Regions from separate parts of the Phytobacter sp. V91 genome, predicted to be linked through region 1. Evidence: predicted binding sites of a transcription regulator. Region 1 holds the regulator's gene; each other region holds the start of a gene.

Evidence for each region. Region 1 encodes CRP, which controls carbon source genes, mostly activating them, when cyclic AMP is high. Its sites were predicted from a motif close to ATGTGANNNNNNTCACAT; they were not measured.
Region 2: the regulator CRP is predicted to act here: its motif matches at 11,704-11,721, upstream of ACSZO4_RS08720 (6-phosphofructokinase).
Region 3: the regulator CRP is predicted to act here: its motif matches at 1,003-1,020, upstream of aaeX (p-hydroxybenzoic acid efflux pump operon protein AaeX).

What each region holds. Positions count from the first base shown of each region.
Region 1 covers NZ_CBFFRJ010000014.1:17,593-31,495, forward strand. Annotated here, with positions in the region: gene ACSZO4_RS04645 (triphosphoribosyl-dephospho-CoA synthase) at 3-860, opposite strand; gene mdcA (malonate decarboxylase subunit alpha) at 860-2,515, opposite strand; gene ACSZO4_RS04655 (nicotinate phosphoribosyltransferase) at 2,729-4,219, opposite strand; gene prs (ribose-phosphate diphosphokinase) at 4,233-5,093, opposite strand; gene ACSZO4_RS04665 (NUDIX hydrolase) at 5,286-6,005, shown strand; gene ACSZO4_RS04670 (hydrolase) at 6,098-7,114, shown strand; gene ACSZO4_RS04675 (YheU family protein) at 7,116-7,334, shown strand; gene ACSZO4_RS04680 (phosphoribulokinase) at 7,376-8,245, shown strand; gene ACSZO4_RS04685 (OsmC family protein) at 8,314-8,718, opposite strand; gene crp (cAMP-activated global transcriptional regulator CRP) at 9,027-9,659, shown strand; gene ACSZO4_RS04695 (YccS/YhfK family putative transporter) at 9,707-11,779, shown strand; gene argD (bifunctional acetylornithine/succinyldiaminopimelate transaminase) at 11,776-12,996, opposite strand; gene pabA (aminodeoxychorismate synthase component 2) at 13,076-13,648, opposite strand; gene ACSZO4_RS04710 (putative adenosine monophosphate-protein transferase Fic) at 13,679-13,903, opposite strand, start outside.
Region 2 covers NZ_CBFFRJ010000032.1:635-14,537, reverse strand. Annotated here, with positions in the region: gene fdxH (formate dehydrogenase subunit beta) at 1-303, opposite strand, end outside; gene fdnG (formate dehydrogenase-N subunit alpha) at 316-3,366, opposite strand; gene fdhD (formate dehydrogenase accessory sulfurtransferase FdhD) at 3,523-4,359, shown strand; gene ACSZO4_RS08760 (lysine decarboxylase) at 4,573-5,961, shown strand; gene ACSZO4_RS08755 (class I adenylate-forming enzyme family protein) at 6,008-7,504, shown strand; gene ACSZO4_RS08750 (DMT family transporter) at 7,646-8,608, shown strand; gene ACSZO4_RS08745 (LysR family transcriptional regulator) at 8,611-9,483, opposite strand; gene ACSZO4_RS08740 (YdgH/BhsA/McbA-like domain containing protein) at 9,748-9,960, shown strand; gene ACSZO4_RS08735 (YgjV family protein) at 10,013-10,513, opposite strand; gene ACSZO4_RS08730 (Crp/Fnr family transcriptional regulator) at 10,572-11,093, opposite strand; gene ACSZO4_RS08725 (YdgH/BhsA/McbA-like domain containing protein) at 11,235-11,447, shown strand; gene ACSZO4_RS08720 (6-phosphofructokinase) at 11,854-12,834, shown strand; gene ACSZO4_RS08715 (PTS sugar transporter subunit IIB) at 12,845-13,159, shown strand; gene ACSZO4_RS08710 (PTS sugar transporter subunit IIC) at 13,152-13,903, shown strand, end outside.
Region 3 covers NZ_CBFFRJ010000218.1:24-4,193, forward strand. Annotated here, with positions in the region: gene aaeR (HTH-type transcriptional activator AaeR) at 62-985, opposite strand; gene aaeX (p-hydroxybenzoic acid efflux pump operon protein AaeX) at 1,163-1,366, shown strand; gene aaeA (p-hydroxybenzoic acid efflux pump subunit AaeA) at 1,374-2,306, shown strand; gene aaeB (p-hydroxybenzoic acid efflux pump subunit AaeB) at 2,312-4,170, shown strand, end outside.

The DNA.
Region 1 (13,903 bases):
TCTTAATGCTTGAAATCAGGTGTCCCGATACGGTCGAGAAACAGGGTGGCGGCCAGCAAATCTGCGGCGCCGCCGGGCGAGGCATTCAGTGTCAGCATCTGGCCGTCGAGTCTTGCCAGCGCCTGTTGCCCTTCCGGCGTTGCGCTGCCGCCCGCGTTTAATACCGCGCGGGCACCGTGCTGCATGATCCGGAGCCCTTCCATCCCGGCGCGGGAGAGCACGCAGGTGTCGGTCAGTGACGTCATAATGGCCATCAGGGCATCAATCCGGGCCTGGGCTTCACTGCCCCCGTTCTTCCTGCTCAAACGCAACTGCGGCAACGCACACTGCAAAATGTGCGGAAAAGCCTGCTGCGCCTCTTCTCTGGCGCCCGGAACGCGGTAGCGGTGGGTGGCGCGCAGCCCTTTGCTGAACACTTTGGGGGCAAGGTTATCCGGCAGTTTTGCAAGCGATGCCGCCGTGGCCGCAATCTCTGCGGGACTGGCATCCCCGCCCTGCATGGCGACGGCGCTCACCAGCAGCCCGAGCGCCCAAATCGCGCCACGGTGGGTGTTGACGCCGCCGGTTGCGGCCATCATTTGCAGCTCGCCTTCGCGACCCAGTCGCCCGATGGTTTGCCTGAGCGCAATGTCTGCGGGTCGAAGCCAGCTTTGTTGCGCCAGCGCCTGAAACGTGGGGGTCAGACTATGTGCGGAGCACTCCATCAACGCGAGCGTTAAGTCGTGGTGCGCACCGTTCCCCCGACTGTCCACCAGACCAGGTTTCGGGCTTAATCGTGCTTCGTCTATCAGACACTGCGTGGCGGTTCGCGCCAGCCATTCGGCACCGCCTTCAACCTGAATCCGGGGCAGAAGTTTCATTACCAGCTCCGGAATTTCGCAGGTGGGTTATAGAGACCGTCTGACCATTCCACCAGGTCTGCCACGCTGCCGGCTGCCAGCAGCGAACGGGTAGCATCAGTGCGACGGATCCCCATATCTTCCGGGTAAACCACTTTGCCGCTCTGACGCAGTGCCGCAACGCGTTTGCTGTCCACACCCAGGCCGATATCGGTGATCCCGGCGACGGCTGCCACCATTGCGCGGCGCTCTTCCATGCTTTCGGCACGGTAGAGGTAGGCAATACCCTCTTCAGTCAGCACGTGGGTGACGTCATCGCCATAAATCATGACTGGCGCCAGCGGCATGCCGGAGGTTTTTGCCACTTCAACCGCATCCAGGGTCTCAACAAAACTCGGTTTAGCACCCGCCTGGAAAGTTTCGACCATCTGCACCACCAGCTTTTTACCGCGCTGCATCGGGTCAGGTTCAGTGATCATATTGAGCCAGGCTGGGGTAGCGTGACGACGACCGTGCGGGTCGTGCCCCATATTTGGCGCACCGCCAAAACCGGACAGACGACCACGGGTGACAGTTGAGGAGTTGGCGAGGCCATCAATTTGCAGCGTGGAGCCGATAAACATATCTACGGCGTACTGGCCAGCCAACTGGCAGAACGCGCGGTTAGAACGCATAGAGCCATCGCTACCGGTGAAGAAAATGTCCGGACGCGCGCGGATATACTCTTCCATCCCCAGTTCACCACCGAAGCAGTGCACGCTTTCAACCCAGCCGCTTTCGATAGCCGGGATCAGCGTCGGATGCGGGTTCAGGGTCCAGTGCTTACAGATTTTACCTTTCAGGCCGAGCTGTTCGCCGTAAGTTGGCAGCAGCAGCTCAATGGCTGCGGTGTTAAAGCCGATACCATGGTTCAGCGACTGCACCTGATGTTCCGCGTAGATGCCTTTAATCGCCATCATCGCCATCAGGATATGTTCCTGTTTGATCAGACGCGGGTCGCGGGTAAACAGAGGTTCGATAAAGAACGGTTTGTCCGCCACCACCACGTAGTCAATCCAGGAGCCCGGGATATCCACTCGTGGTAAATCACAGTCGTCATCCACCAGCTCATTCACCTGAGCAATCACGATACCGTCGCGGAACGCGGCGGCTTCCACCAGCGCCGGAGTATCTTCGGTACTCGGTCCGGTATACAGATTGCCTTTGCGGTCAGCTTTGTAACCGGCAATCAGCGCCACGTTCGGCGATAGATCGACGTAGAGACGGGAGTAAAGCTCGATATAGGTGTGGATGGCGCCGATTTCTAACAGGCCATCTTCCAGTAATTGAGAGATACGCAGGCTTTGGGTGCCGGAGAAAGAGAAATCCAGCTTACGGGCAATCCCTTTTTCAAAAATGTCGAGATGCTCGCTGCGCCCGATGCTGGGCATGATCATATGCAGGTCATGCACTTTTTGCGGGTTCACCTCAGCCAGCGCACGTGAAAGGAAATCGGCCTGTTTTTGGTTGTTCCCCTCAAGTACCACGCGATCGCCTGGCGCTATCAGTTTTTCCAGCATGGCGACCAGGTCGTCGGTCGGCAGCACTTTGCCCTGCACCGGTACGGAGGCCATGCGGCGCTGCTTCTCACTGCGCCTTGTGTTCCATACCCGTGGTGGCGTTTGCCCAGATAACATTATTAACCTCCTGATTCAGCTAATCATTTTGATTTGCTTAACGCTGAGTAAATTCTGCTCTGCGCAGAGACTGGCATCAATTAAGCGTAGAGACGAATCATTAGCATGAGGGTAATAATCACCGTAATGATTTGTGACGGGGATCATTTTATGTCGGGAAATGTGCTAAACGAGGGGGCATGGGATACCCCCGGCATGGGTGAGGTGCGTCAATCAGTGCTGTGCGGCCAGGCGCTGGCGAATCTGTTCAAAATGGTCAGTGTTGTACAGTTTGCCATCAAGGAAACGGGTTTTCAGTTCACCTGCTTTTTCCTGTTCCCGGGTCTGTTCATCATGCAGTTGCAACTCGCCCAGGCTATCTCTTTCCACCCGCAACAACCCGCGTGCTGAACGTTTCAGGCCGCTGTCGGTTTTTGGCTCTTTATAGATCATTCGTCCCTGACCATTAACCACTCCCCAGGTCGCCTTCATGGCAAAACCGAAGGTATCACGGGTGTTGTACTGGTAGGTAAAAGAGCCGACCCCGAAGACCACGTTTGCGCTGGCAAAGCCTTTCGCTTCCAGCCGACGCAGGATCTCATCTGCACGAGCAAGCGTGATGGAATCGCCGTAAATCAGACCAACGTGCGGATCCAGCACTTTGTAGCCCTTCTCATTCACCGTGCCGCCGAAGATTTCCCACAACACTTCAACGGATCCTTTCTCTTGCGGGCTGCGATCGGCGCGGGTATCGTCGTCGGTGCCAGTTCCGCAAAGAATTGCTACCGGATCGCCGCTATCCGGGCGGAACACCACGCGTCCCTCACGCCCGAGGATTATCTGTTTCAGCTCCCGGGTGTATTCCGTTATGACGCGCCAGTAATCCCAGGTATCTGAAACAATTGAAACAAATCCCTGCGGATAGAGATCCGCAATCAATCGACGGAAAGTTGCAATCTCATGCTCTTTCTCGCCCATGCACATAACACTGTGTTCGGTGGCCGGAATGCTCGCACCAATAAAGTACTCTTCACCATCGGTGTAGTAATCGCGGGCATACAGCAACGAAGGAATACTGTCAGTGCCTTTAAAACTCAATAAATGTCCGGCGCCTGCCTGCATGGTGTCCTGTAGTCCGGCCATGCCGCGAAAGGAAAAATCGTGGCACTGGAAATCGAGGTGCGACATATCGCTACAGGTTTTTTCCGCCCATCGTTCACAGACTTGACGATAGTGGTGGGCAATAGTGGCGTTGGTGGAGGCTTTCCACAGTTCAGCAGAGAGCACGGTTTCAAGGTAATTCACCAGCCAGAAAAATTCGTCGCGGGTATTGGTGATGGTCAGCACTGGCACTTTCATTGGCACTTTGCTGCCTTCATCAAGTGATTTGATGTGCAGAGGCAAATAACCCAGGCTATGCAGCGCCCGAATGTGATCCACCGGCACAGCATCTTTACCAAGGTAGCTGTCCATCACGGTTTTGTATTCATTCACCACATCCTCTTGCGGACGGGCAAAAAAGGACTCATTGAACAAATCGACCATAAACCATTGCAGAAAACCTTGCAGGCCAAAGAACACCAGTTTGCCATCTGCCACTGGCGAGGTGAAAAAGCGGTCACTGCGTGGCGTAAAGTTGGAGTACACCTGGGTGGTGCCCTGCGGATACTGAGCGCGATGGGAAACTTTATAACCGTCGATAGCAAGGACTGGATTTATTTTCATGGTGTTATCTCCCTTAAGCACAAAAAATGGTGTCGATATCAATAAGCTCAATACGCGGTTCGCGAAGCTGAGACGAAGCAAAAGAAGTGGTGGTATAGATGGCATCGATGCCGTTATTCAGCAGGTTTTCTACCCCTTTTGAAAAGACACCGTGCGTAACATACAGGCTCACGCTGCGGGCACCCGCATCGCGTAGCACCTGTGCGGAGCCGATAAAAGTGCCGCCCGCATCGCAAAGATCGTCAACAATGAGCACGTCTTTCCCTGCAACATCGCCGGAAACCAGCGCAAAACCGGTCAGGTTACCGCTCGCCACATCACGCTCTTTGGTGATGATGGCGTAATCCTGGGCGCCACTGGCTTTCGCCACGTTATGAATTTTCTTTAACGCCCCCGCATCGGGTGCCACCAGCATCAGCCTGCCCGTGCTGATGGCATGACGCAGGTTTTTGCTTTTCAGCAGGCAGGCCTCCTGAGCAATCACCACGCAGTTATTGATGGCCGCGGCTGCCGCATCGCTATGTGGATCCAGCAGAAAAACTTTGCTGAAGTTAAGTGTATTCAACTGATTAGCGAACACTTTAAGGGCAAAGCTATCACCGTTAACCATATGCCTGTCCTGACGCGCCCAGGGCAGCCAGGCCAGTTCAAGATGGCTTATCGCGATGTCGGTAACATGGCGCACAGCCTCAACCAGTTGTGCTAACAGCATGAAATCGTTCATATCACGCATGGCTGCGAAACGGATACGCATGACCCTGGCAAAACGTGGCAACTCATTGCTGACTTTTAGCCATACCGCACCATCAGGAAAGACACCATGCTCGATTTCAACTTGCTGATTATCAATAGTTAGTTCTATTTTTTTGGTCATAATTCACCTCACTATTAATTAATGTCCCTGGGACACATACAATATTGTCCATAAGACACTTATCGGCAAGTTATTTTTTGCACATTGAGAAGAAAAGGAATTAACAGCATGATATTTAAAGAAATAAAAGTTATCTTGCCGCGCTTCGTGGGGCTGATAAACTTGTGGCGTGTTAACTAAGACGAGTAAGCGATGATCAGCGAAGCAGAGTATCTGGATTCTTATGATGCCAGCCGGTTCCCTTCCCCCCTGGTGACGGTGGACAGCGTATTGCTAACGCTTCATGAGCAGGTACTTTGCGTTTTACTGGTGGAGCGTGCCAGCCCGCCGCAGCAAGGGTACTGGGGTCTGCCTGGCGGGTTTATCGATATCGAGCAGGATGAATCAACCCGCGCCACTGCGCTACGTAAGCTCACGGAAAAAACCGGTATCTCTCCCTCATGGCTGGAACAGCTGGATACCTTTTCTGGCGCACAGCGCGATCCGCGTGGCTGGAGTCTGACTATCGCCTGGTATGCGCTCATCTCATGGGTGGCCTGCGCTCCGCACGTCGCAACCGTCAGCGACGCTAAATGGGTACCGGTAAGCTCACTTGATGATATCGACCTGGCCTTTGATCACCGGGAGATAATTCAAACTGCGCTGCAGCGATTACGGCAGAAAACGATGTACTCTTTACTGCCTGTTTATTGTCTGCCTGATACCTTTACCCAGACACAATTGCAGGAGGCGACCGAAATTATCCTCGGCCAGCCTATCCAGCGAAAAAGCCTGATTCGCCGTTTCGAGGCTTCAGGCATGTTTGAAGAGACTGGCGAAAGCCTGGCGACTGGCGCACGGAAAGCGCGCTTATGGCGACGTAAGCCTGATGTCGACATCCATCTCTTTTCCCGTAATTTACTGGCGGATTAGCCTGTATACCGCTCGTAGCCCATGAAATGAACAATCGGACATGCTGCGTGTCGTTATAGTCATCCCCCAACAATTTATCGATTTTCTGTACTATGGCTGAAATGACCCCTTCGCAACTTTCGGAAATTGAAGAGAATACGCAGGACTTCCGCCCGATGCGCGGAGCGCGTAATCCCCATTTCCAGACCATGCTGCCGCGGATTATCCGTCGCAAGCTGGGCTTCGCCCCCCACTGGCAGCGCCTCGAACTCCCTGACGGCGACTTTGTTGATCTCGCATGGAGCGAAGATCCGGCTCAGGCCCGGCATAAGCCACGGCTGGTGGTCTTTCACGGGCTGGAAGGCAGCCTTCACAGTCCCTATGCGCACGGCCTGGTTGAGGCGGCAAAAGAGCGTGGCTGGCTTGGTGTGGTAATGCATTTTCGCGGATGCAGCGGCGAGCCTAATCGTCTCAACCGGATTTACCATTCAGGTGAAACTGAAGACGGGAGCTGGTTTTTACACTGGCTGCGCCGGGAGTTTGGCGAAGTGCCCACTGCGGCAGTCGGCTACTCGCTGGGGGGCAATATGCTCGCCTGCCTGCTGGCAAAAGAAGGCAGCAGCGCGCCGCTGGATGCCGCAGTGATTGTCTCAGCCCCCTTTGTGCTGGAAGCATGCAGCAACCATATCGAAAAGGGCTTTTCCCGGGTCTACCAGCACTACCTGCTCAATTTGCTCAAAGCCAACGCCTCACGCAAACTTAAGGCCTATCCAGGCTCCTTGCCGGTGAGCCTGGCGCAGCTGAAACGCGTCCGCCTGCTGCGCGAATTTGACGATTTGATCACCGCGCGTATTCATGGCTTTGCCGATGCGATCGACTATTATCGCCAGTGCAGCGCGATGCCGCTATTGAACAAAATAGCCAGACCGACACTGATTATTCATGCGAAAGACGATCCTTTTATGGATAGCCATGTGATTCCCGATCCGCAATCCCTGCCAGCGACAGTAGAGTATCAACTTACCGAGCATGGCGGCCATGTCGGCTTTGTGGGCGGCACGCTGCTTAGGCCGCAAATGTGGCTTGAGAAGCGGATCCCTGACTGGCTAAATACCTGGCTGGACGTCTAAGATGATAATTCCCTGGCAAGACCTCGCGCCTGAAACTCTGGACAATCTGATTGAGAGCTTTGTCTTGCGCGAAGGCACTGATTATGGTGAACATGAGCGCGCATTCGCGCAAAAAGTTGCCGATGTTAAGCGGCAACTGAAAAGTGGCGAAGCGGTGCTGGTGTGGTCAGAGTTACACGAAAGCGTCAACATTATGCCGCGCGCGCAGTTTCGCGAGTAACAGGATCCCGGCGAAAATACTCGCTTTTTCATGGAGCAACTATGTCTGCAAAACATCCGGTTATTGCCGTAACGGGCTCCAGTGGGGCAGGAACCACCACCACCAGCCTGGCGTTTCGTAAAATTTTCGCCCAGTTGAATCTGCACGCCGCCGAAGTCGAAGGCGACAGTTTCCATCGTTTCACCCGGCCAGAGATGGACATGGCCATCCGTAAAGCGCGCGATTTAGGCCGACATATCAGCTACTTTGGCCCGGAAGCCAATGATTTTGGTCTGCTGGAAAGCACCTTTATCGACTACGGGCAAACCGGGAAAGGTCAGTCGCGAAAATACCTTCACACCTATGATGAAGCGGTTCCGTGGAACCAGGTGCCAGGCACATTTACCCCCTGGCAGCCCCTTCCTGAACCCACGGATGTCCTTTTCTATGAAGGTTTGCACGGCGGCGTAGTCACGCCACAGCATGACGTTGCGCGGCATGTGGATCTGCTGGTCGGCGTGGTTCCTATTGTCAATCTGGAGTGGATGCAGAAACTGGTGCGGGATACCAGCGAACGCGGCCACTCCCGTGAAGCAGTGATGGACTCTGTCGTGCGCTCAATGGAAGACTATATCAACTTCATTACGCCGCAGTTTTCCCGCACCCATATTAACTTCCAGCGCGTTCCCACCGTTGATACCTCAAACCCGTTCGCCGCCAAGGTTATTCCATCACTGGATGAAAGCTTTGTGGTGATCCATTTCCGTAACCTTGAGGGGATTGATTATCCCTGGCTGCTGGCAATGCTGCAGGGCTCGTTTATTTCTCATATGAATACGCTGGTGGTTCCGGGCGGCAAAATGGGGCTGGCGATGGAGCTGATCATGACACCGCTGGTACAGCGGCTGATGGAAGGCAGAACGATAGCGTAATTTCAGCGCCCTCCCCTCGCAGGAGAGGGCCAGAGCAGGGCATCAGAACCTACAATGCCCTTATCCAGTCAGGCTTCAATCACTTCATATGTATGAGTGATGTTCGCCGCTTTTTCCAGCATCAGCGCCACCGAGCAGTACTTCTCAGCAGAGAGATCCACTGCACGCGATACCGCCGCATCTTTCAGCTCTTTTCCCGTCACAATAAAGTGCAGGTTGATATGGGTAAACAGACGAGGCGCTTCTTCACGACGCTCAGACGTCAGTTTCACTTCGCAGTCCGTCACATCGTGGCGACCTTTTTGCAGAATAGATACAACATCGATAGCGCTGCAGCCGCCAGCCGCCATCAGCACCATCTCCATCGGGCTTGGGGCTTTGTCGCCAGAGTTTCCATCCATCAAAATTTGGTGCCCTGATGCGGACTCGCCAAGGAACGTTAACCCTTCAACCCATTTCACACGTGCATGCATTTTGATTCACTCCGGAGTAGCAATTTTCTCTACAGATTACGCGTACATAAGAAAAGGCGCAACGGAAGGCGACCTGCGTCAAGCTGAAGCGAGACACCAGGAGACAGGCGGCAAAAGCTATGCTAAAACAGTCTGGATGCTACAGTGATACATAGACGTACTGCATGTATGCAGAGGACTATATATATTAGAGGCCGCAGACACGTCTGACGGTTCACTTCCCAAGTATCGGGAAGACAGATTGCAACCCCAGATGCAGGGTGCAGATCCTGAGTCTGGAGCCAGCTTATAACAGAGGATAACCGCGCATGGTGCTTGGCAAACCGCAAACAGACCCGACTCTCGAATGGTTCTTGTCTCATTGCCACATTCATAAGTACCCGTCGAAGAGCACGCTGATTCACCAGGGTGAAAAAGCGGAAACGTTGTATTACATCGTCAAAGGCTCAGTGGCAGTGCTCATCAAGGATGAAGAAGGGAAAGAGATGATCCTCTCTTACCTGAATCAGGGTGATTTTATCGGTGAACTGGGGCTTTTCGAAGAAGGTCAGGAGCGTAGTGCATGGGTACGCGCCAAGACTGCTTGTGAAGTGGCCGAAATTTCCTACAAAAAATTCCGTCAGCTGATCCAGGTAAACCCGGATATTCTGATGCGTCTGTCTTCGCAGATGGCGCGTCGCCTGCAAGTGACATCGGAAAAAGTCGGCAACCTCGCTTTCCTCGATGTAACAGGCCGTATTGCTCAGACGTTACTGAATCTGGCAAAACAACCCGACGCAATGACTCACCCGGACGGTATGCAAATTAAAATAACCCGTCAGGAGATTGGTCAGATCGTGGGCTGTTCTCGCGAAACCGTAGGCCGCATCCTGAAGATGCTGGAAGATCAGAACCTGATCTCCGCCCACGGTAAAACCATTGTCGTGTACGGAACACGTTAAGTCTTCGAACGGTGCATTATCATAGGTAATGCGCCGTTTTTGTTTCTATGTGGCGCAGGCTGATTTACCACCCCGAAATCAACTATGCACTGCGACAAACGCTGGTGTTATGTCTGCCGGTGACCGTTGGTCTGATTGTCGGCCGACTGGATCTCGGTCTTCTCTTCTCGTTAGTTCCCGCCTGTTGCAACATTGCCGGTCTCGACACCCCGCATAAACGCTTTTTTAAACGGGTGATTATTGGCGGTTCGCTTTTCGCCGGTAGCAGCCTCGCGGTGCAATTTTTACTCTTCGAAAATGTCCCGTTGCCTCTTATTCTGACGATGATGACGCTCATTCTTGGGGTGACCGCGGAAATCAGTGCGCTACATGGCAGGTTACTACCCGCCTCACTGATCGCCGCCATCTTTACTCTGAGCCTTGCGGGCAATATGCCGGTCTGGGAACCGCTGTTGATCTACAGTCTCGGCACCCTGTGGTACGGCGCGTTTAACGCCTTTTGGTTCTGGCGGGAGCAACCGCTTCGCGAATCCTTAAGTTTGCTGTACCGGCAACTGGCCGATTACTGCGAAGCAAAATACAGCCTGCTGACCCAGCATGCGGATCCGGAAAAAGCGCTGCCGCCGCTACTGGCCCGCCAGCAAAAGGCCGTGGATATGATTAGTCAGTGTTATCAGCAACTGCATATGCTGGCTGCGAATCATAATGGTGACTACAAGCGGCTGCTTCGTGTCTTTCAGATGGCGCTCGATTTGCAGGAGCATATAGCCGTCAGCTTGCATCAGCCTCAGGAAGTGCAGGCGCTGGTCGAACGCAGCCATGCCGAAGAAGTGATCCGCTGGAACGCGCAGACCGTCGCGGCCAGGCTGAGGGTCATTGCCGACGATATTCTCTATCACCGTTACCCCCAGCGCTTCAGTATGGATAAACAAATCAGCGCGCTGGAGAAAATCGCCCACCAGCATCCTGATAACCCGGTGGGGCAGTTTTGCGCCTGGCACTTCAGCCAAATCGCCCGGGTTTTGCGAACGCAGCGCCCCCTCTATATTCGCGATCTGATGGCGGAAAAGCAGCGCAGGTTGCCGCTACTACCGGCACTCAGAAGCTATTTATCTCTTAAGTCCGCGGCCTTACGCAACGCTGCGCGCATCAGCGTGATGTTAAGCGTCGCCAGCCTGATGGGCAGTGCCCTGCATTTACCCAAGCCCTGGTGGATCATGATGACCGTGATGTTTGTCACCCAAAACGGCTATGGCGCAACGCGAGTGCGCATTTTGCACCGGGCGGCAGGCACAATGGCCGGGTTAATCATCGCCGGAGCCACGTTGCACTACCATGTACCGGAAGGCTACACGCTGGTCACCATGCTGATTGTCACCCTGATAAGCTATCTGATCATTCGCAAAAGTTACGGCTGGGCGATGGTGGGCTTTACCCTTACGGCGGTGTACACGCTTCAGCTTCTGACCCTCAACGGCGAACAATTTATCGTCGCCCGTCTTATCGATACGCTGATTGGCTGTCTGATAGCCTTTGGCGGCATTGTCTGGCTGTGGCCGCAATGGCAAAGCGGCCTGCTGCGACGCAATGCCCATGATGCGCTGGAAACGTATCAGGACGCTATCCAGTTACTCCTGAGCAACGATCCGCAGGTCACGCCGCTGGCATACCAACGAATGCGCGTCAACCAGGCGCACAACGCCTTATTCAACCCCCTTAATCAGGCGATGCAGGAGCCGGGCTTCGATACGCGCTATCTGTCGGATATGAAACTGTGGGTCACTCACAGCCAGTTTATTGTTGAGCATATAAACGCCATGACCACCCTGGCGCGGGAGCACACCATGCTGACGCCGGACCTGGCGCAACGCTATTTGCAGTCATGTGAGATTGCGCTGCAACGTTGTCAGCAGCGGCTGGAATACGACGGAGCGGGAAGTTCAGGGGATGTGAATATTCTGGAAGCGCCGGAGACCCTGACACGGGGTCCTGTGAGCACGCTGGAACAACATCTCCAGCGTATTCTCGGGCATCTGAGCACCATGCACACCATTTCATCGGTGGCGTGTCGTCAGCGCCCGCATCATGGTATCTGGCTTAAACGTCGCTTACGCCGTTAGCCGTTAATCACTTTTGCCACCGCGCGGGCAAAACGATTCATACCTTCAACAATATCAGCATCTTCAACGATCAGCGCCGGGGCAAAACGCATTACATCCGGCCCGGCGTTCAGTACCATCACACCCTCTTCTGCCGCCGCATACAGGAAATCACGCGCCCGGCCTGTGAATTGCGGTTTCAGTTCAGCCCCAATCAGCAGACCCATACCGCGGATCTCACTGAACAGATCGTATTGCGCGTTGATTTTTTCCAGATGCTCAACAAAAAGTGCGCGCTTCGCATTCACGCCACTTAAGACTTCCGGCGTGTTGATGATATCAAAGGCCGCCCCTGCCACCGCGCAGGCCAGCGGGTTACCGCCGTAGGTGGAACCGTGGGAACCCGGATGGAAGGCGCTGGCGATCTCCTGAGTGGTCAGCATGGCGCTGACCGGGAAGCCGCCGCCCAGTGCCTTGGCGCTGGTCAGAATATCCGGCGTTACGCCATAGTGCATATAGGCAAACAGCTCACCACAACGCCCCATCCCACACTGCACTTCATCAAAGACCAGCAGCGCTTTGTGCTCGTCACACAGGTCACGCAGGCCTTGTAAAAACTCTGGCGTTGCGGCAGTCACGCCACCTTCGCCCTGGATAGGTTCGACCACCACCGCACAGGTGTGATCGTCCATGACCGCTTTGACAGCATGCAGATCGTTAAAGGGCACATGGACAATATCAGCCGGTTTTGGACCAAAACCATCAGAATACTTTGGCTGCCCGCCCACGGTCACCGTGAAGAGGGAACGACCATGAAACGCATTATGGAAAGCGATGATTTTGGTTTTGTGCGGACTATGGCGAGTGGACGCGTAAAAACGCGCCAGCTTAAATGCCGTTTCGTTGGCTTCGGTGCCGGAGTTCATAAAAACCACCCGCTCAGCGAAGGTCGCGTCAACCAGCTTACGCGCCAGACGCAGTGCTGGCTCATTAGTGAAAACGTTGCTGATGTGCCACAGAGTTTCACCCTGCGTTTTTAACGTTTCGACCAGCGTCGGGTGACAATGCCCCAGCGCGGTAACCGCTATTCCCCCCGCAAAATCAACGTACTCTTTACCTTGTTGATCCCATACGCGGCTGCCCTTTCCCTTCACCGGGATAAATTCGGCCGGTGCGAAGATTGGTAAAATGACTTCGTCGAAGGTTGCGCGCGTAATTGCGTCTTGCTGAGTTGCCATGTGACCCCACCCTTGTTAAATAAGAAGCAGAAGTGAAAATATAATCACGAAATATGCATAAAAAATCACTCAATGGCAACTAAAAATCGGTGCGATGCAGAAAGTTATTCAGTAGCGCATGACCCTGTTCACTGAGAATGCTCTCCGGATGAAACTGCACTCCTTCGAGATCCCACTGGCGATGGCGAATCCCCATGATCTCCTGGGTTTCACTCAAGGCAGTGACCTCAAAACAGTCCGGCAGCGTCGGGGGATCGATAAGCAATGAATGGTAGCGTGTGACGGTAAGCGGGTTGTTCAGGCCGTGAAAAACGCCCTTCCCGGTATGGCTAATCGGTGAGGTTTTCCCGTGCATAACTTTCTGCGCACGCACAATACGCGCGCCAAATGCCTGCGCAATCGCCTGGTGACCCAGGCAGACACCGAGGATCGGCAAAATGCCGGCATAATGGCGGATAACCTCAAGTGAGATCCCGGATTCATCGGGCGTGCAGGGCCCTGGAGAGATAACAATCTTTTCAGGCGGGTGGGCCGCAATGTCCGTCAGTGTTATTTCGTCGTTCCGCCTGACCTCGACCCGCGCGCCCAGCTCGCAAAAATATTGGTACAGGTTCCAGGTAAAAGAGTCGTAATTATCAATCAGCAGGATCATGGCGGCCTCGTAGAAATGTGCCGCCCTATTCTACTCAGATTCATTCACTTCGCTTACCACTTTGCCAAAGATCGTACGTAGCGGGGCCAGTTCCCCCATAGCCCCGGCCTGATTTGCCGCAGCCCAGCCCTGCGGATCGATATCCCGCCAGTCAAGCTGGTAACCGGCATGCAATGCCAGCTGTTCAAAGAAGATACGCTGCGTGATGCCGTTGCCAATACGAAAAGGGTGAAGCACATTGATTTCACAGTAGTA
Region 2 (13,903 bases), on a different contig from region 1:
CATACAGCCATCCTTGCGGATCAGCCATTCCAGCTTGTCGTTCTGCTCGACTTCTGAAAAGCGCATCACCGTCCAGGATTTGGCGGTCAAATCAGCGGGGTTGTCGTACACCCCGACGTTGTGTCCTACTTCATCACGAATATCGTTCCACTCTGAACAGGCCACCTGGCAGGCTTTACAGCCGATACAGGTGGTGACGTCGATAAGCTTCGCCACCTCCTGCTGGTGATCCCGCGCCTGAGGCGCGGGGGTGAAACTGTTAGTGGCGGAACGACGGATAATATCCTGCGATTGATAAGTCATAATTCGTCTCCGCTATACCTTTTCAACATTCACCAGGAACGCCTTGAACTCCGGCGTTTGGGTGTTTGCATCACCAACGAACGGGGTCAGGGTATTGGCGATAAAGCCTTTCTTCGCCACCCCCTCGTAACCCCAGTGGATCGGGATCCCGATGGTATCCACGTCCTGACCGTTTACTTTCAGAGTGCGAATACGTTTGGTGACCACCGCTTTGGCTTTGATATAGCCGCGATTCGACGAAACTTTGACGGTATCTCCCTGGATAATGCCCAGTTTTCCTGCCAGCTTCTCGCCGATTTCCACAAACTGTTCCGGCTGCGCAATGGCGTTCAGCAATGCGTGCTTGGTCCAGTAGTGGAAGTGCTCGGTCAGACGATAAGTGGTACCGACATACGGGAATTTATCGGCTTTACCCATGGCTTCCAGATCGCCCTTAAAGACGCGGGCGGCCGGGTTGGAAACCACATTCGGGTGCAGGGGGTTAGTGCCCAGCGGCGTTTCAAACGGCTCGTAGTGTTCCGGGAAAGGCCCTTCCGCCATCTTATCGATAGCAAACAGACGCCCCATACCTTCCGGCTGCATGATAAACGGCCCGACATCACTGCCAGGAGCGGCGGCGCTGTAGTCCGGAATATCCACGCCGCCCCATTTGGCACCGTCCCATTTCAGCAACTGGCGTTTTGGATCCCAGGGTTTTCCCTGCGGATCGGCGGAGGCGCGGTTGTAAAGAATGCGGCGATTGAGCGGCCACGCCCATGCCCAGCCCAGGGTGTTGCCAAGACCGGATGGATCCGCGTTATCGCGCTTAGCCATCTGGTTGCCTTCCGGCGTCCAGCTCCCGGCAAAAATCCAACAGCCGCTGGACGTTGAACCGTCATCGCGCAGATGGGCAAAGGTGCTGAGTAACTGACCTTTTTTCACCAGCACCGTATTGGTGACCGGATCGATGACATCCGCCAGCGCCCGTCCGTTGCTCTCCATTGCCACTTCCTCGGACGCCGGTTCGTGAGGCGTGGCGTAGTTCCAGCTCATGCTCAACACCTGTTCCGGGTTCGCACCGCCTTCTTCGGCGTACATTTTGCGCAGGCGTAAGAAGATGCCAGCCAGAATCTCACCGTCGGTGACGGCTTCGCCCGGCGCATCCTGACCTTTCCAGTGCCATTGCAGCCAGCGACCGGAGTTAACGATCGAACCGTTTTCTTCCGCAAAGCAGGTGGAAGGCAGACGGAATACCTCAGTCTGAATGTTCGCGGTATCCACATCGTTCTGTTCACCGTGGTTCTGCCAGAACGTAGAGGTTTCGGTGTTCAGCGGATCGATAGTCACCAGAAATTTCAGCTTCGAAAGCGACGCTACCACTTTGTTTTTATTCGGGAATGAGGCAACCGGGTTAAAGCCCTGGCAGATATAACCATTGACCTTGCCCTGATGCATCATCTCGAAGTATTGCAGGACGTCGTAGCCTTTATCCCACTTCGGCAGCCAGTCAAAGCCCCAGTTGTTCTCCGCGGTGGCTTTGTCGCCATAGAAGGCTTTCATCATCGAGACGAAGAATTTCGGGTAATTGCTCCAGTAGTTTACCTGGCCCTGTAACAAGGGTTTGGGGGTGTAGGCGGTCAGGTAGGTTTGCAGGTCAGTCTGCTTTTCACTGGGGAGCGTCATATAGCCCGGCAGGCTTTGCGACAGCAGCCCTAAGTCAGTGAGCCCCTGAATATTGGAGTGACCGCGCAGGGCATTTACGCCGCCGCCCGCCATCCCCATATTGCCGAGCAGCAGCTGGATCATCGCCATGGTTCGGATGTTCTGTGCGCCGACGGAGTGCTGTGTCCAGCCCAGCGCATACAGGAAGGATGCGGTTCTGTCATGCACGCTGGTTTCAGCGATGTACTCGCAAACTTTGAGGAAGTCGGCTTTTGGCGTACCACAAATGTTTTCGACCACTTCAGGCGTATAGCGTGAAACGTGCTGTTTCAGCAGATTCCACACGCAGCGCGGATGGGTCAGCGTGGTGTCGCGTCTGGCAAAACCTTGCTCATCCAGCTCGTAGTTCCAGCTGGTCTTATCATATTTGTGCTTATCTGCGTCGTAACCGGTAAACAGGCCATCTTCGAAGCCAAAATCCTCACGCACTATCAGGCTGGCGTTAGTGTAGGCCTCGGTGTATTCACGGTTATATTTTTCGTTGCTCAGTAGGTACAGCAGCACGCCGGACAGGAAGGCGATATCCGTCCCGGAACGAATGGGCGTGTAAAAGTCCGCGACCGAAGCGGTACGCGTAAATCGAGGATCGATAACGATTAATTTGGCGCCATTATGGATTTTAGCTTCCATCGCCCAGCGGAATCCCACCGGATGCGCTTCAGCTGCATTCCCACCCATCACGATGATAAGGTTGGCGTTTTTCATATCTACCCAGTGGTTGGTCATCGCACCGCGACCAAACGTTGGAGCAAGACTTGCTACCGTTGGTCCGTGTCAGACACGCGCCTGGTTATCCACGGCGAGCATGCCGAGGGCGCGAGTAAATTTCTGGGTTAAATAACCGGTTTCATTACTGGAGGCTGAAGCGCACAGCATACCGGTGGAGAGCCAACGGTTGACGGTGGTGCCTTCGGCATTTTGCGCGACATAGTTGGCATCGCGGTCCTGCTTGATCAGTTTAGCGATGCGGTCAAAAGCATCATCCCAGCTGATTTTCTGCCATTTGTCGGAGCCTGGCGCGCGATATTCAGGATATTTCAGACGGCTTTCGGAGTGGATAAAATCAACAAGGCCTGCGCCTTTAGGGCAGAGCGCCCCGCGGTTAACCGGGTGATCCGGATCGCCTTCGATATGAAAAATAGATGCTTTGGCGTTTTTCGCACCGTCACCGAGGCTGTACATCAATAGCCCACAGCCTACGGAACAGTATGTGCAGGTGTTTCGAGTTTCACGGGTACGCAGTAATTTATATTGCCGCGTTTCCGCCAGCGCTACCCCTGGGGCAAAGCCCAGTGCTGCGGCTGTTGTACCTGCCATACCGCCAGCGCAGATCTTAAAGAACTGCCTTCTGCTGACCTGCATGGTTTACTCCTTGTTTCGACATTGTCACGAGGTTTTCTATTTACTTTGCGGTCGTCGCCGCAAAGGTTCAAAATCGATACTAATCCCCTGCAAAAAAGGGGTATAACTCAGAATACCACATTGTTGGTGAGCCTGTTTTAATTCGGTTAATACAACGTGAACAAAACCCATACTGAACAACCCGAAAATGCTACTCAGATCCCAGGTTCACGGCAGATTACGCTGTGGAAGCGGGATAATCTGCAACTTCCTTGCCCCGACGTTCTGGCTGAGGAAGTGCCTGTCGCATTGGTTTATAACGGAATTTCCCATGTGGTGATGATGGCGTCACCCAAAGACCTGGAGTGGTTTGCCGTTGGGTTTTCCTTATCCGAAGGGATTATTGAAAGCGCGTCAGAAATCTACGGCATGGAAGTGGTTCCCTCCTGTAATGGTCTTGAAGTGCAAATCGAACTTTCCAGCCGCCGGTTTATGGGGCTGAAAGAGCGGCGACGCGCGCTGGCCGGGCGTACTGGCTGTGGCGTGTGTGGCGTTGAGCAACTGAATGACATAGGTAAACCCGTTGCGCCGTTGCCCTTTACGCAGACGTTCAGTCTGGCAAACCTTGATCAGGCGCTCCGCCATCTGACGGACTTCCAGCCCATCGGGAAACTGACTGGCTGTACGCACGCCGCTGCCTGGATGTTGCCATCGGGTGAACTGGCTGGCGGGCATGAGGATGTGGGCCGCCATGTGGCGTTGGATAAACTGCTGGGCCATCGTGCGCATGAAGGCGAGCGCTGGCAGTCAGGCGCGGCGCTGGTCTCCAGCCGTGCGAGTTACGAAATGGTGCAGAAATCGGCGATGTGTGGCGTGGAGATCCTCTTTGCCGTCTCCGCGGCGACCACGCTGGCGGTTGAGGTTGCCGAACGTTGTAATCTGACGCTGGTGGGCTTCTGTAAACCGGGCAGGGCGACAATTTATACCCATCCGCAGCGGTTAATTATGGGGTGAATCAGTATTTGCAGGCCGGATAAGGCATCAGGCGCCATCCGGCAAGAAAGTTTGCCAATACTCTGCTGATATTCCCTTTGCAATAGCCGCATCACTACAGGTGAATGACGTTATCAGCAATAATTATAGCTGTATCAAAATTCACGAATTTATATACCTCCCTCTTTAGCGCATATTCATATCCATGCACTGAATACTTCTGAGGGAATAAAAATGGAAAGCAACGTAGTCAGATTTAACCAGGAAGAAACCCCGTTATTTGATTCACTGAAGAATATATGCCAGAAAGAAATACATTCATTTCATGCATTGCCGATTTCCAGCGCTGGCCACAGTGATATCCTTCCTGCACAAAGGAAGGAAGATTTTTGTCTGGAAGCGACCATTACTGATGAAGCTTTTGATAATTTCTTTTTTCCTAAAGGCGTTATTAGTAAGTCTCAAAAATTAACAGCGCAACTCTACAATGCAGATAATTCATTTTATATTACTGGTGGCACCAGTGTCGCTAATCAAATTGCCATAACAGCACTTTATGACAAAGAAGATCACATTTTGGTTGATAAAAATTGTCATCAGTCGGTTCATTTTCATAGCCAGGCTCTGGGTGCAAATGTCGATTATCTCAACTCAGATCTGACCGCTGAAGATGAACAGATAAAAGCATGGTCATTAGATAAACTCACCACCACCGCCCTCGATAAACAATCCAAAGGAAAAGGCTACGATATCATTATTTTGACAGCTCAATCCTATGAGGGGCTTATTTATGATATTCCTGGTGTACTTTCTCATTTATTAAAATCCGGCGTGAGTACTCGCAAGTTTTTTATCGATGAAGCATGGGGGAGTCTTAATTATTTTTGTGATGACACCCATCCTTACACGGTAATGAATATTGATCACATCATTGAACAATATCCGGACCTGGAAGTTGTATGTACACATTCTGCACACAAATCACTGTTTTGCCTCCGCCAGGCATCATTGATTCATTGTAAAGGAAAATCCGTACTGCCTCATAAAATTGAGGTGGCAAAATTCAGAATACATACAACATCCCCAAATTATCCCATTCTTGCATCGCTGGATTTGGCGCAGTCCTGTATGTATCAATATGGTGCTGAAATGGCATTGTATTCTCGTACTCTGGTCGACAAATTTAAAGCATCGGTGAGTCTGGACCCTCAACTTTCTTTTCTGAACACGGATTTTGAACTATTTCAGGACCAAAAGCATATCCTGCATGATCCGACCAAAGTGATGGTAAACGTAGGAAAGATATCCGATGCATCCGTTATCAAGGAGAAGTTACTACAGCACAATGTATTTGTTAAAAGAACGCTTAATAAACATTTATTATTAAACTTTCATATTGGAATAAATGAATTGGCTGTTAATGCATTAATCAGTGCATTATCTACAATAGCTCGGGAGTTTTTAATAAATCAGAATGATGTGGTTCTTAATATCTCTGAGAAATTTATTATTCCTTATCCTCCAGGTGTTCCTATTGTTTTTCCTGGCGATCAGATTAATGATGCGGTAACCCAGAAAATAAAAACCTACGAAGAGAAAGGTTTGCTCGTTATCGCTGCTTAATATAATTAATGGTTTATAACATCTTATAAATAAAAGGAATAATATAATGATTTCATTAGAGAAAATCAAAAAAATTGCATCGGCACGTGGCAACGACATCTGTGTGGTAGTAAAAGAAAAAAATTATACCTGGCAAGATATCCTTGTCCGTACTGAATCACATGTGGCATTTTTAAAACGTATGTATAGCAAGGAGCAACTGCGCTCGGCCTGTTATTTATCCAAAAATAGTGTCGATGTTATTTGCTGGCTGGCTGCTTTTGCTACGCTGGGTATCCCGGCTAATGGCCTGGACTATTCATTACCTGTTGACAGGCTGGCGATGCTAATAAAAAGAATAAATCCAGATATCTTATTGGTTTCGTTCAATCTTTACTCTCCGGAAGAATTGAATATGTTAAATACAACCGGCAGTGCCATGCTTGCTATCGATGCGCTGACCGATCCGATCATTAAAAGTATTGGTGAACATCATGCTCAGGATATTGATAACTTACTTTCCGGCCATGTTCCTCCTGTATTTCGGGCGGTCTCATTAACATCGGGAACCAGCTCGCTACCTAAAATTGCTTTACGCTATCGCTCATTTGATACTCGTCGCTTTAACTGGTTTACCGGACGCTACGGTTTCAACAGTGACGATGGTTTTATGCTTATTCTGCCGCTATACCATGCCGCAGGTAATGGATGGGCGCGAATGTTTATGGGGTTGGGGAGTCCGATTTACATTGTTGATCAGGATGATAATAGTGACATCATCAACTGTCTTTCACAAAGAAACGTTACCGCAAGCGTTATGACTCCGAATTTGGTTAGCAAGCTGACCCATCTTGCTGAAAACGTGAAGTATCAATCTCATCTGCGTTGGGTTCTCGTTGGGGGAAGCTATTTTTCCGTCAACAGCAAGCAAGCCGCAATAAAATCATTTGGCTCTGTATTTTATGAATACTATGGTTGTACTGAGTCTGGCGTTAATGTTCTTTCTGAACCTACGGATATGCTTAATTATCCACAAAGCGTGGGTAAGGTTTTCGATGGGAATCAGGTGTTGATACTTGATGAAAATAATAATCCTCTTGCCGCAGGAAATAATGGGCGCGTTGCTATTGCCAGTTATATGTTAATGGATGAATACGCTGATGGCACTCGTCCTTTTGTTAATATTGGTGATGTCCGGTATTTTTTGATGGCCGATCATGGCTATCTGGATAGGCAGGGGCGGCTTTTCTTAATGAATCGCAATGGCGATTCCAATAATAACAGTCACATCTATCAAATGGAGGAGAATATTCGTGGTCTTCCCTGCATTTCCGATGTGGCCGTTATCTCTGTCGTAGAGGATGGAAAATCCTGTATTAAATGTATCTATAGTACAAAGCATGAAGAAAAAGACAAAGTGGAGAAGCTAATGAGTATTATAAAACAAAAGTTTCAAAATCATAACGTCAAAAATATTAGACCCATGAAGGTTGATAAGATCCCCTATAGCCCAAGTGGCAAAGTTCGCTTCAATGACGTTGTGAAAATTTTATCAGCCGCTTAGTGGGTATTTCTTCTTGCAGCTATCAATATTCCTGATAGCTGCATAAAAATATACGAATAGTCATTATCAAGCTGCAATGGAATAATTAACGTCATCAGAAACGACTTCTCCATATTAATATATTTGAAAAGGATAATTATCATGAAAAACAGCTATTCGAAGGGTTTAATTTGCTGCTTGCTGGCAACCGTTTCCTGGGGGGCGATGTTCCCTGTTATGACCGATGCATTACAGTATATTGATCCATTTAACTTCACTACCATACGTTATGCCATTGCAGGCGCTGCCTTCGCCCTGATTCTGTTGTGTATGGAAGGAAGTAGCGGATTCAGCTTAAAAGGTGAACGTTGGGGCCTTGCCTGGTTGCTCGGAACTTTTGGCTTTGCGGGATTTGGATTTTTGGTTTTCCTCGGACAGAAAATGGCGGGTCCCTCTGGCGCACTGACGGCATCAATCATGATGGCCACAATGCCAATGTTGGGCTTGTTGACGGTGTGGTTGCTGAAGAAAAGCCGTCCACATGCCAGCACGTTCGGATTTATTCTCATGTCATTCGCGGGTGTAATACTGGTTATCACCAATGGAAATGCAGCTGATGTTATGAACTCCCCGTTAAATCTGACGGCTAACTTACTCCTGATTGCTGGTGCGTTATCTTGGGTACTGTATACGGTTGGAGGAAGTTATTTCCCTCACTGGAGTCCGGTGCGTTACACAACGATGACCACGCTTCTCGGTATGATCAGTGTCGCCACCATTGATGCAGCCCTTGTGATGACCGGCAATATTGCTGCTCCGACGCTGTCGACGGTGAGTCTTGTTATTCCTCATTTACTGTATATGGCGCTGGTGGCGGGTTTGATGGCGGTGCTTTGCTGGAATATTGACAACAAAATTATCACTCCGACGAACGGTGTACTCTTTATGGATGTGGTACCCGTCACCGCCTTTATTGTCTCTGCTCTGAACGGTGTGGTGCCGACTTCGATTCAACTGGCTGGCGCTGGCATTACAGCAACGGCGCTCATTTTAAACAACCTGAACCAGCGTAAACTGGCCCAGGCCAAACTTTCCGTACCTGCGATGGCTGTCAGCCGGGCCTGACACTACAGCTTCCAGAGAGTCTTCACCGAGTCAATCAGGGCCATGACTATCGGTGAAGACTCTCTGCTTTTCGCCCATATAAAGCAAAGTTGGCTCACCGTTTTAGCTTTAGGCCAGATGTAAACTAACTCGTTATTCTGTGCGGGTAAGGCGAGGTCTTCACGCATTAATGTCAGCCCCATTTCAAGACATACCAGTTCGGTTAGCGTTTTCTCCTGATCGGCAACCACGGAGGGGACCAGCACTGCATTATGACGTTCAAAAAATGCCCGCGTGATGCCCGTGAAAGAGCATTTATCAGGCGTGGATATCCAGGCGAATTTTTGAATATCATCCCATTCAGCAGCCTGCAGCTTCTCACGCCATGCCCATGGACCCACGACACACAATGTAATCGGTGAAATGGCCAGCACTCCCAGGTTTTTGTCATTGATATTGCCAATAACAAACCCCGCATCCATTTCACCGTTGATGACAGAATCGATGATATGTCCGGATATATTCTGCCGAATTGTCAGGTTCACATTCTGCTGTCGCAGGCGAAGTTCAGACAATACGCCTGGCAAGTTCAGGATCACCGGAATGGAAATAGTGCCCAGTGTACAGGTACCTGTATCATTTAATGAACGTGCTTTTTGGATAAAATTACTGGCTGCGGTGAGTGCCATACGTGCTTCATCGCGCATAACAGCACCGACAGGCGTGAGCTCCATTCCTCTCGGCGTTCGGGTAAACAAACGAACGTTAAACTCACTCTCGAGTGATTTTATATGCGCACTAACCGCTGGTTGGCTAAGAAAAAGCAGACTGGCCGCCCTGGTTAAACTCGATGTTTCCGCTACCGTGACAAAAGTCTTTAACTGATTAAGATCCATTTATTTACAATTCCCTCTAAAGCGTCAGATAAATATCTAAAACATCAACTTAATCTCATTTTGTAAAAAAAACTGATAAACATTTACATATGTATATAACGTAGAGGGTATGAGTACAATCCTCATCCATGTTGAATTTTTAATCAGTAATTTTGATGTATATAAGCAAATCCTTCCGCTTTTTGTTGATGATGTTCAGGTCTACTATCTACTTCATCGAGGCACGGTGCCTCACATAAACAAACTTACTGAAGGGTACACATCATGAAAAGAATCAAAACTTTTGTCGCAGTTATCGCTCTGGCTACTTCTTTCGGTTCATTCGCTGCCCAGACCGTGACCGCAACTGACTCTACTCTGTCCGGCGCAGAAGCTAAAATTGCTGCTCAGGCACAACAGGCTGGCGCGGCGTCTTATCAGATTACTGAAGCTTTCTCTGGCAACCAGGTTCATATGACCGCACAGCTGACCAAATAAGCCAAAGTATTACTGTCGAAAGAGCGCCTGCGGGCGCTTTTTTCGTTTCTGGTCACCCCATCCCTTTAGCCTGCTTCAGTCTCCGGTACGAAATCAGCGTACTCATCATAAATGTGGCTTCCATGACCACCGCAACCGGCGAACCCGCCAGAAGATTGTTGGAAAGCCAGAAAAGGCTGCCGCCAAGCGTGAGTATTCTGAGGCGCCCGGCGTCCGGCTGAAATGCGGCGAGGGTCATCATCAGGCTACCCGCCAGTGGCAGTGCATCGGCAGGATGCTGCCAGGTCATCAGGCTGCACAAAACCGATGCGCCGAGAAAACTCCACTTTAACGTGCTCCGGGTGGTGATAGTCGCCGTCAGATAGCGGCAGGCTGCGAGGATCATCATCCCGCTGGCGCTGGTTTCATCCAGCAGCCAGAAGTGGAATGCCAGCAGGCTGGTGGAGCAGGCGAGAAAGGTCAACGATACAACCCGACGTGAAAACTGAAACGCCAGCACATCGAGCATAAATGCGCCGCAGGCAAGCAGCTGCGACAGAAGAAAGAGGTTCATGGCACCACCCGGTCATCAAAAGTGGCGTGGAGGATAGGGGGGAAAAAAGCGGGCGTCGTTAACCTTTGTTAAGCCGTCCCCGGATGCGTGACAGACTGACCGCAGAGAAGCCGATGTAGCTGGCGAGATCTTTCTGGGTGAGCAGAGCTTCCCAGTCCGGAAAATTCTCCTGCACATACTGCCAGCGCTGCTGCGGGTTATTCAGTAAAAACATCTGCTCTTTCTTTTCTTTATACATCACCTGCTGAGTCAGCAGCGCGAGCCTGGCCGGGGCGTTTTTTTCTTTATCCAGCTCGCTCAGCGGCACTTCTGTAACCACGCCGCTGGTGAGCATCTGCAGGCTGTAATCAGCAGCGTTGTCCATCAGCCAGTTCAGGTAGAGAAAGCAGCACTCGCCGGGAAAATAGAACTTCTTGATACGCTCGTCTCCCTGACTGGAGTGGTACACCGCCCGGGCAATCCCCTCTTTGAGCCAGAAAAACACGGTCTGTTTGTCGCCCTGCCGTTGCAGAAATGTTGAGGCAGGGACCGCGCGAAAACGGCGTGTATCGAGCAGAGGCTGCAGCCAGTCTGGTGTCATTTTTGTGTCTCAATACTCATTCAATAAAACTGAAGTATAACTGCAAATCATTCCACTTTCTGTTGCGAGTCAACAGGTCTATTATTCATTTCATCGAGGCACGGTGCCTCACATAAACAAACTTACTGAAGGGTACACATCATGAAAAGCATCAAAACTTTTGTCGCAGTTATCGCTCTGGCTACTTCTTTCGGTTCATTCGCTGCTCAGACCGTGACCGCAACTGACTCCACTCTGTCCGGCGCAGAAGCTAAAATCGCCGCTCAGGCACAACAGGCTGGCGCGTCATCTTATCAAATTACTGAAGCCTTCTCTGGCAACCAGGTTCATATGACTGCTGAACTCAGCAAATAAGTTTCTCCGCATTGCCGCTGTCCCTTGCTCTTCGGAGCGGGGACAGGTTCGTTTTTCCCTCTCCGCTTTCCCTTCTGTTCGTCTCTCTATGCCTCTTTGCCGGCAAAAAATGCGCGTAAAGTCACAAAACCTCACTCCATTTATTCTTCCGTTCTGCGTTTTTCATACCCCGGTGCGGGTAAATTTTTACATATTCATAACTCAATGATAGAAAAGGAATTAATAAAAATAATGTGAGTTACCTCTCTGTCTGTTTATGTGATAAATGTCGCAAATATTGGCTATTAAATAAGGGTGTCAATGTTTTGCTGTATTAAATTTATCCAAAAAATGTGACTTTCATTGCAAATACAGGGCTTGAAGTCAGGAAAAAATAGCGTCACTGGCAGCAATTGAGGAATACGCGATGAAAATCGGAGTCGTTATTAGCGGTGGTGATGTTTCTGGCATAAATAATTTTATTTTCCAGATAGCACGACTGACTCAGGCTGAAATAACCCTTTTTAACGGAGGGATTCCAGGGCTGCTTGATAAAAAGCACAATGAAATTGCCTGGTGCGATTTGGTCGATTTCTCGATTGCCTCTATTCCCATTATCACATCAGGAAGAACAAGCCGAAAATTAGTGCGCAGTGAATATGAAGTCATTGCCAAAAAATTAAAGTCATTGCGTATTGATGTATTAATTATGGCCGGTGGCGATGGTTCTCTGCAATTTCTTAATACGCTCAGTGAATTTGATGTAAATTGTTTTGGGGTTGGCATGACCATCGATAACGACGTTTATGGCAGCGATTATTCGATTGGATTTTCTACCGCTTGTGAACAAATTCTTAAAGAAGTTTCACGCTTAAGAAATACGGGGAGAGCGCTGCCCGGTCGTGTTTTTATGGTGGAAGTACTGGGTGGCTATTGTGGTGAACTGACGCTGCAATCGGCGATTAAAAGCAACGCAGATATTGCTCTGATCCCGGAGTGTCAGATTCCGATAGATGAGCTGGCTCAGCGTATTAAAGCGCGACTGGCACGGCAGAACAGCGTCGTTATTCTCTGCTCTGAAGGTTATACACGCGAGTATTCACCGGGATTTCAGGGTGCTATCGACACCATGATCGCGCAGCTTGAACCCCGGATTGGCGTGCGGATCCGCAAGACGATTATTGGCTACGGTTTGCGTAACGGCGACCCCACCTGCGAGGAAATTTATCAAGGCACCATTATGGCCAGTGAAGTGGTTCGCTGTATTCAGTCTGGCATGAAAAATAAAGCCATTATTATAAATTCAAGTAATAAACCGATTCCGATTGATCTTATTAGTATGAAAAAACGTCTGGTAGATACTGAAGGACACTCTTACAAACTTGCCAAACAACTCAATATTATTTGAGGAGATTTACATGCTTAAAGTTCTCTGCGTATGTGGCTGCGGCCTCGGCTCCAGCTTTGCGATCGAAATGAGCGCAAAGGCGGTGCTGAAAAAATTAGAAATTCCGGCAAAAGTTGAACATACCACGGTTTCAGAAGCCGGTGCGTTTAAATCCGACATGATTTTAACCCAAAAAGTCTTTGCCGATATTTTAACGGCAGATGCCAGCGAAGAAGAGATCAGGCGCGTAGTGGTGCTCAATAAATTAACCGATAAAGAAGAAATTGAGCAAAAGATTGTCGCCTTTTTAAAACTGCATGATATGAAGGTGGTCGATCATGAATAGCTTTGTTGAGTTTATCGTTAAAGATTTACTCGGGCAGGCGTCAATATTAATCGCATTTATTGCCATGCTCGGCTTGATCTTACAGAAGAAGTCACCGGGTAAAATTGCCGAAGGGACGTTTAAAACACTGCTTGGTTTTTTAATCATGATGGCGGGCATCAATATTATTGTCGCCACCCTGACCTTCCTGAATGATATTTTTACCCACGGTTTCGGCATGAAAGGGTATATCACCGACGTTGCCGCCATTGCCGGGCTGGCAAACCGCGAGCTGGGGTCGGAAGTCGCGCTGACGTTAATGGTGATTTTCGCCGTCAACATCATCATTGCCCGTCTGACACCGCTGAAATATATCTTCCTCACCGGCCAGGCGCTGTTGTGGATGGCGACTATCGGCGCGGTCATTGGGTACAAAGCCGGTCTGACCGGGCTGCCGCTGATCCTTACCGGGGGTATTTTTGGCGGCGCAATGGCGGTATTGATGCCCGCGCTGGCGCAACCGGTGGTCAGACGTATTACCGGTTCGGATGATGTGGCGCTGGGGCATTTCTGCACCATTGGCTATCTGGTGCAGGCGGCCGTGGCGAAAGTCGTCGGCAAAGGTTCCCGCTCGACCGAAGATTTACAGCTGCCTGACAACTTCAAGTTTCTGCAGGACACCTATCTGGCGATGGCGGTGGTGATGGTGCCGATGTATCTGATCCCGGCCGTGGCGGCAGGCCCGGAATACATCGCCCAATTCGC
Region 3 (4,170 bases), on a different contig from region 1:
AGACACCTGTATAAATAACCGGTAACTGTCAGATCAGGTCTGAGCTAGTACAGGGTAATCTTTATAATCCCCGCCCCTGCATCCCCTGATACAACTTCGCCACGTCGACAAAATACTCCGTCAGATAGTTAATACAGACCTGAACTTTAAGCGGCAGCTTATCCTTTTCCGTATACAGCGCCCAGACCGGGCGGGGATCGGACTGATAGCGGGTAAATAAGATCTCCAGATTGCCATTATTGATCTCATCGATCGCCCACATCAGCGGCACATGGGCAATACCGGCCCCGGCAATCAACCAGCGTGAAAGCGTCATCGGATCGTTGGTGACAAATCGCCCCTGCGGGATCAGACGCGTGGAAATCCCCTCCGGGGCAATAAGCTCAAATTCGTTATCCGGGCGAACGCTGTACTCCAGCCAGGAATGATTCACCAGGTCAGCCGGTTTTTCCGGCACGCCATATTGCGCCAGATAGCTTTTGGCAGCGCAGACGATCATCGGCATCGCGCCCAGCCGTCTTGAGAACAGGCTCGAGTCCTGCAAGGCTCCGACGCGGATCACCACGTCCAGTCCGTCGGCAATCAGATCCGGCGCGGGAATGCCGGTCACCAGATTAATCGACAAACCCGGATACTCTTTGAGCATCTCAGCAGTGAGCCTGGCGAGTACATTTTGTGCCATCGTTGAAGAACAACCGATACGCAGAGTGCCAATAGGCGTGTTGTTAAAGGCGTAGAGCTGCTCATGCACATCCTGGACTTCGTGCAACATACGGCGACAACCCTGATAGTAAATCTTCCCGGCTTCAGTCAGGCCCAGGCTGCGTGTGCTGCGGTTTAGCAGCTTTACCTGAAGCTCATCTTCCAGTTTCGCCACCGTCTGACTGATCGAGGAAACACTCATTTGCAACTGCTTTGCAGCGGCTGTAAAAGAGCCTTGCTCGACCACTTTGGCAAACACCGACATACGTTTTAGTCGTTCCATTATTCACTCTGGCTTAAAAGTGATTTAGATCACATAATATAGATAACAGCATAACAGTTACGTTAATATACTATTCGCTGAATAATTAACGTATCACTCTCGCCTGGCCTGCTCACTGCTCCGTGGTGGTACGGATAAGAAATATTGTCGCCTGCATTCTCTCTAATCAAGGTCAACATGAGTCTGTTTCCCGTTATCGTGGTGTTCGGTCTGTCGTTCCCACCGATTTTTTTCGAATTGCTTTTGTCACTGGCGATCTTCTGGCTGGTGCGTCGTGTGCTGATCCCAACCGGGATCTATGACTTCGTCTGGCATCCGGCACTGTTTAATACCGCGCTCTACTGCTGTCTGTTTTATCTGCTGTCGCGCTTGTTTGCTTGAGGTAGAAGTGAAAACACTAACAAGAAATCTCTCCCGTACTGCTCTGACTGTCGTGCTGGTTATTCTCGCGTTCATTGCCATTTTCCGCGCCTGGGTTTACTACACTGAGTCACCCTGGACCCGTGACGCGCGCTTTAGCGCTGATGTGGTCGCCATTGCGCCTGACGTTGCGGGTTTAATTACCGTAGTGAATGTTCGTGATAACCAGTTGGTGAAAGCCAACCAGGTGCTCTTCACCATTGACCAGCCGCGTTATCAGAAAGCGCTGGAAGAGGCGCAGGCGGATGTCTCGTATTACGAGGCGCTGGCCAGTGAAAAACGCCGGGAAGCAGGACGACGTAACCAGCTTGGCGTTCAGGCGATGTCGCGTGAAGAAATAGATCAGGCCAACAACGGGCTCCAGACGGTATTACACCAACTGGCAAAAGCGCAGGCTACCCGTGATTTGGCGAAACTGGATCTTGAACGCACGGTGATTCGCGCGCCAGCAGACGGCTGGGTCACTAACCTGAATGTTTATGCCGGGGAGTTTATAACCCGCGGTTCAACCGCCGTGGCGCTGGTTAAGCAAAACTCTTTCTATGTTCAGGCCTATCTTGAAGAGACCAAGCTGGAAGGCGTACGTCCAGGTTATCGGGCAGAAATCACCCCGCTGGGGAGCAACCGGGTACTGAAAGGTACTGTTGATAGCGTGGCCGCCGGGGTGACCAATGCCAGCAGCAGTAGCGACAGCAAAGGTATGGCAACCATTGACTCGAACCTTGAATGGGTACGTCTGGCGCAGCGTGTGCCGGTGCGTATTCATCTTGATGCGCAGCAGGGCAATCTGTGGCCTGCAGGCACGACGGCAACCGTCGTTGTTACCGGCAAGAATGACCGTGACGAAAGCCACGACTCCTTCTTCCGTAAACTGGCGCATCGCCTGCGTGAGATGGGTTAAGCACTATGGGCCTGTTTTCCATTGCCAGCCGACACATTCGCTTTGCCTTAAAGCTGGCCTGCGCCATCGTGCTGGCGCTGTTTGTCGGCTTCCACTTTCAACTGGAGACGCCGCGCTGGGCGGTTTTGACGGCGGCTATTGTGGCAGCAGGCCCGGCCTTTGCGGCTGGTGGTGAACCCTGGTCGGGGGCGATTCGCTATCGCGGCATGTTGCGCATTATCGGCACCTTTATTGGCTGTATCGCCGGGCTGATTATCATTATTGCGATGATCCGCGCGCCATTGCTGATGCTGACGGTCTGCTGCATCTGGGCCGGTTTCTGTACCTGGATTTCATCTCTGGTGCGGGTAGAGAACTCATATGCCTGGGGACTTGCGGGTTACACGGCGCTGATCATCGTCATCACCATTCAAACCGAGCCTCTGCTTACACCGCAGTTTGCCGTTGAGCGGTGTAGTGAAATTGTTATCGGTATTGTCTGCGCCATTGTGGCCGATCTGCTGTTCTCTCCCCGCTCGATCAAGAATGAAATTGACCGTGAACTGGATAGCCTGTTGGTTGCGCAATATCAGTTGATGCAGCTTTGTATCAGGCATGGCGAGCCTGAAGAGGTGGATAAGGCATGGGGTACGCTGGTGCGCCGGACCACCGCGCTGGAAGGCATGCGCAGCAACCTGAAAATTGAATCGTCGCGCTGGGGGCGAGCGAATCGCCGCCTGAAAGCGATCAATACATTGTCGCTGACGCTGATTACCCAGGCCTGTGAAACTTACCTGATTCAGAACACGCGTCCGGAACTGATCACTGCGACCTTCCGCGAACTGTTTGAGGCACCTGTTGAGAATATTCAGGATCTCCATAGGCAGTTAAAACGGATGCGCCGGGTGATTGGCTGGACGGGCGAGCGTGAGACGCCGGTGACCATTTACAGTTGGGTGGGATCCGCAACGCGTTACCTGTTGCTCAAGCGCGGGGTGACCAGCAATACCAAAATCAGTGCGACAGAAGATGAGGTTTTGCGCCGTGAAGTGGTGGTAAAACCCGTATCGGCGGAACGTCACCATGCGATGATTAACTTCTGGCGCACCACTCTCTCTTGTATGTTGGGCACCTTGTTCTGGCTGTGGAGCGGCTGGACTTCGGGCAGTGGAACCATGGTGATGATTGCAGTAGTCACATCCCTGGCGATGCGTCTGCCAAATCCCAAAATGGTTGCTATCGATTTTCTCGTGGGAACGCTGGTGGCGTTGCCGCTCGGCGCTTTCTATTTCCTGGTGATTATCCCCGCGACGCAACAAAGCATGCTGCTGCTGTGCATTAGCCTGGCGGTGCTGGCGTTCTTTATCGGTATTGAAGTACAAAAGCGGCGCTTAGGCTCTCTGGGCGCGCTGGCCAGTACCATCAATATTATTGTGCTCGATAACCCGATGACTTTTCATTTCAGTCAGTTTCTTGACAGCGCGCTGGGGCAAATTGTCGGCTGCGGGCTGGCGCTGATTGTGATTTTACTGGTCCGTGATAACTCCCAGGCGCGAACCGGGCGCATGTTGCTCAACCAGTTTGTCTCGGCGGCAGTTTCGGCAATGACCACCAATTCAGCCCGGCGCAAAGAAAACCATCTGCCTGCGTTGTATCAGCAGCTGTTTCTGTTGCTGAATAAATTTCCAGGCGATCTGGCGAAGTTTCGCCTGGCACTGACGATGATTATTGCCCATCAGCGTTTAAGGGATGCGCCGGTGCCGGTCAACGACGACCTCTCGGCTTTTCATCGTCAGCTACGACGGACGGCGGATCAGGTTATTTCCGCGAGTAGCGACAGTAAGCGGCGGCGCTATTTTTCTCAGTTACTGGAAGAGTTGGGCGT